Regions from separate parts of the Lysinibacillus sp. F12 genome, predicted to be linked through region 2. Evidence: predicted binding sites of a transcription regulator. Region 2 holds the regulator's gene; the other holds the start of a gene.

Region 1 (2,492 bases), 470 kb from region 2:
CATGGGTTTGTCGCTACAACGCTTTGACCATATGCCTTTGCATTCGTCATATCATTGGCATTGTCGATAAAGAAAATTCCTGGCTCTGCGGAGTAAGTTGCACATACGTTAATTAAATTCCACAATTCTTTCGCTTTAATCGTGCGATATGTGCGGATTTTATAGCCCATCTTCTCCCACTCACGAACGTCACCAACATTATGCCATTCTGTATTATAAGCACTCATTTCCTCTTTTGAGTATTCTTCCACCGCTGGGAAACGTAGTTCGAAATCATCATCGTTTTCAACAGCTTCCATAAATTCTTTAGTTAATGTTACGGATATGTTTGCACCCGTTAAAAACTCTGGATTGTGAACGGTATATGTGCCACCATCACGTAGTTTATTTTCAGCCTCTCGAATAATGGCTGTATCGAATCCACCTAAACCTTCAATGCTTTTATAGTTTACAATGCCTTGATACATAGCTTCTTCTTGCATAGAAAGCGGCTTGAAGTTTAATTTTTCTTTGGCTAGACGAATGATTGTTTCATCCGTTGTATTTTCAATTAGGTAACGAAGAATACGTGGGTTTTGCATTTTAGAAATAATAAACTCCACAATATCAGGATGCCAATCTGCAAGCATAATCATTTGTGCTCCACGACGTGAGCCACCTTGCTCTACAAGATGTGTCAATTTAGCAATATCATCTAACCAAGAAACAGAACCAGATGATTTGCCGTTTACACCACGTGCCAGTGTGTTGCGTGGACGTAATGTAGAGCCATTTGTTCCTACTCCACCACCACGGCTCATAATTTCCATTACTTGCTTACGATGATCACTAATACCTTCACGTGAATCAGCAACAAAAGGCATTACGTAGCAGTTAAAGAATGTTACATCTGTTTCAGACCCTGCTCCGTATATCACTCGTCCTGCAGGAATGAATTTTAAGGACACTAATTGATCATAAAATTTTTCAAACCATTCTTGACGTTTTTCTGGCGTTTTTTCAACAATTGCAAGTCCTGTTGCATTTCGTTTAGCGATTTGTTCATAAAAAATCTCAAGAGGCTTCTCTAGCACGTCAATTGAACGCGTAATCACACCCGTTTCTTGCTCTTTTGGATCGTCTAAAGCGCTACGATAATCTTCCTCAATCAAAATATCTGCTGTTTTTGTAGTCATGTCCAGCTTTTGAATGGTCCCTAAACCACGTGCAGGGAATTTTGGATCAGCTTTGACCGTTAAAACAACAAAGTCACCAGCTTTCAGTGTTTTCTTTTCTGTGTCTTTAAACGAGTAGCGATCGATCATGACAAGTCTAGATACACCTTTGTGCGTGATGTGCATATCAGGCGTTACAGGGTGTACCTGCGGGAATTGTTCGATATCTTTGTTTAACTGTTCAAATTGATTGTTTACATCGGGTTGATGATTTGTGAGTACCATCGTTTTGCCTCCCTTACAAAATAAATACACAATATCATGTGTTGTTAAACACTACATATTGTGTATATGTCTTTAAAAAAGATACTATATATAGATTTTCAATTCAACTCTTGCTTTTTTCAATAGAATCGGAACTACTTGTAATAGCAAGGATTGAAAGCTTAAAAATATTTTTTTATACCATTTTTTACTTTTTGAAGTTCCACTCATCACATGCATATTTTTTTTCTTCTAATGCACGGACATATTCTAACTGCTCCTCAGAAAGTGTAAATGGTTTTAATTCAATTTGCAACGATTTTGCAAATCCATCTCGAAAAGCTGTCACACATTGTTCAACTGTCACAGGCTCATCCACAAGACTGTTAATCGCTACTGCTTTCTCCGGTAATTTTCTGCGCATACGATCCTTCGCTTCTTCACTCGAAAAATTAAAGACCGATAATAGCTTCTCTTGATCTAAATCTAATAAAATGGCACCATGCTGCAATATAACGCCTTTTTGACGTGTTTGCGCACTTCCAGCTATTTTTTTCCCTTCGACTACCAGCTCGTACCAGCTTGGAGCATCAAAGCATACAGCACTTTTTGGACTCTTTAAGTCTGCTCTTTTTTCCTCTGTATCCGGGACACTAAAATAGGCATCCATTCCTAAGTTGTGGAAACCTTGCAAGATTCCCTCACTTAGCACACGGTACGCCTCTGTCACGGACTCTGGCATATCGGGATAGCTTTCTGTTACGATGACACTATATGTAAGCTCATGCTCATGCAGCACAGCTCGTCCACCAGTAGGTCGACGTACAAAGCCTAAGCCTTGTTCTCGTACAGCGTCTAAATTTATATCCTTTTTGGCCTGCTGAAAATAACCAATTGATAGTGTTGCTGGTTCCCACTCATAAAAACGAATGACTGGTGGAATTAACCCCTCACTATGCCAATCAAGTAATGCTTCATCTAGTGCCATATTAAAAGACGGACTACATTTCCCTGAATTTAAAAAATACCAAGTTGTCATTTGTTCATCTCCTACAATTTATAAAAGTACCTCAG
Region 2 (2,492 bases):
TCTATCGTGCTAGAAGTACTTTCCTCTTGTTTCTCATCACGTTTATAAAACCACTCAGGAACTTTTTCTTCTCGTTGATGTCCTGAACGTCCCTTAACACGCTGACTCGTTTTAGTGGTCGTTTGAGGTTTATTTTTCCAAGTTGTATATTTATCATGCTCTTGGCGTGCAAGTTCCATTGCTTCTTTAGCGGTTTGAATATTTTTACGAACCCAATGATCCGCAATCGTTTCCACATATTTTTTAGGTAACTTCATATCCGTTGTTAACATAACATACTCTAGCAAAGCATTGACTACCCCAACCGGCATGCCATGCTGTACAATCAAACTTTCCGCAAGTTGTACAGAGGTTTGCAAAGGTTCTTTTCCATTATTAATGTCACGTAACACTTGAATAGGAGCTGTAGTCTCTAAATAGTGTTGTAGCTCCTGATCCTTCGTTTTTTGTCCCGTTTCTTCTAATGGCAACTGTTCGCTAACTCTCGCTATTTTGGGCGGCTCTTTTGACACAGTTAACTTATAGAAATCAGCAGCTGCCTTGCGTAAGCGCTCTTGAGAAATTCCTAAATCATCGTCTAAAGCAAGAATCACCACTTTTTGCATATCGAGCGCTGTTAAATGATATAAAAATGCTAGCTTTGCGATAGCCTCACGAACTTCTAATGTCAGTAAACTAGACGGTACCAATTGCTCGGATAACCCTGCTTGTAACAAATCGAAGTCAAATTGCTCCAAATAAAAAGGATACACCCTTTGTTGTTTATCCTTACGATTCGTATCCACTTGTAAATCTGATGGAATATTGGAATGAACGGGCTTATAGACATCTATAAAGGCACGAGATACATCCTTTAACTCCGCGTCCCTTACAGGGGATATAAAACGTTGACGCAAATTACGATATGCCTGCTCTCCAATTTTGCTAAATAAAAACATCGACAACAACGGGTCTTTCATAAAGCTTTCTGCATCTAATGGACGCTGTAGCTCATATAAAAAACTCCGCTCACCAGCATTTTCTTTTTTCCATGTACGTAGTAAACCAATCGCTTCAAGGGCTATTCGTGCCTCAAACACTTTACCAATGGGCAGACCAAGCACATTCATTAAATAATAATGTGTCATTTGCTGCTTTGGTATCTGCTCTGCTTCAGCCCATAAAGTTAAGTATAGGCTGATGGGGTCTGAGCCCGTTAACGGTTGATAGAATAATGTTACTAATTGACGCTCTTGAGTAGAAAATGCATGAGGTAGACGAATGTCAAAAGGATCGCCAGGCTGCAATTCCTTATATAAATGAATCAACGTCATTCATCCTCTCTATTTTCTATGATTTCTGCTCCGTTTGACGTTGAATAATATCTTTAATTTCCTCGATAAAGACATTGATATCTTTAAACTGTCGGTAGACCGATGCAAAACGGACATACGCCACCTCATCAATTTTGGCTAAGCGATCCATGACCAATTCACCGACATCTTCTGAACGTACCTCCGAATTTCCAATACGACGAAGATCTTTTTCAATTGATAGGACAAGTTGCTCCAGTATATCAAGCGCAACTGGGCGTTTCTCACAGGCACGAATAAGGCCACGAAGTACCTTTTCACGGCTAAATTCCTCTCGTGAACCTTCTTTTTTCACTACAACTAATGGGGTCTCTTCAATTTTTTCAAACGTTGTAAAACGGAAGCCACATGACTCACATTCACGACGTCTACGAATTTCTTTGTTATCATCTACTGGCCTCGAATCCACAACACGCGTTCCGTTAAATTGGCAAGATGGACATCTCATATAATTACTCTCCTGGTTTACAACAATTTAATATTTCTATTATAACAAATTTCCTACATATAAGAAAAGTGCATTCACGTAGTGAGCTCATGATAAACCTAAAGCACCTAAAGTACAAGGAAAGTTTTTTAAAAAAAGCACATTGAAACCCGTTAGATTTCAATGTGCTCAAGATAAAAATATTATTATGCGTTAACTGTTTCTAATGCATTAGCTACTTTTTTCACTAGGTCCACAACACGCGCAGAGTAACCCCATTCATTGTCATACCAAGCAAGTACTTTCACTTTACGGTTACCTAATACCATTGTGGAAAGCCCATCAACTGTTGATGAGTAAGTCGTTGTGTTGTAATCAGAAGATACTAGTGGTTCAACTGAGAAATTTAAAATACCTTTCATTGGACCTTCTGTTGCAGCTTTTACAAAAGCTGCATTAACAGCATCAACTGTTACATCTGTATTTAAATCTACTACAAGGTCCACTAAAGAAACATTTGGTGTTGGAACGCGAAGTGCCATACCATGAATTTTACCTTCTAATTCAGGTAGAACTAATTTTAATGCTTTGGCAGCACCTGTAGATGTAGGAATAATTGATTGTGCGCACCCACGTGCACGACGTAAATCTTTATGTGGATTATCTAAGTTCTTTTGATCGTTTGTATAAGCATGAACAGTTGTCATCAAACC

The links. The regulator NrdR, encoded in region 2, represses ribonucleotide reductase genes. The targets are predictions, from matches to a motif close to AACACNATATATNGTGTT.
Region 1: the regulator NrdR is predicted to act here: its motif matches at 1,487-1,504, upstream of AC3CH7_RS10665 (vitamin B12-dependent ribonucleotide reductase).

Annotation. Positions count from the first base shown of each region.
Region 1 is NZ_JBYMLP010000002.1:724,522-727,013, forward strand. Features, by position in the region: gene AC3CH7_RS10665 (vitamin B12-dependent ribonucleotide reductase) at 1-1,439, opposite strand, end outside; gene AC3CH7_RS10670 (lipoate--protein ligase family protein) at 1,627-2,457, opposite strand.
Region 2 is NZ_JBYMLP010000002.1:1,194,239-1,196,730, forward strand. Features, by position in the region: gene AC3CH7_RS12990 (replication initiation and membrane attachment family protein) at 1-1,313, opposite strand, end outside; gene nrdR (transcriptional regulator NrdR) at 1,330-1,800, opposite strand; gene AC3CH7_RS13000 (glyceraldehyde-3-phosphate dehydrogenase) at 1,986-2,492, opposite strand, start outside.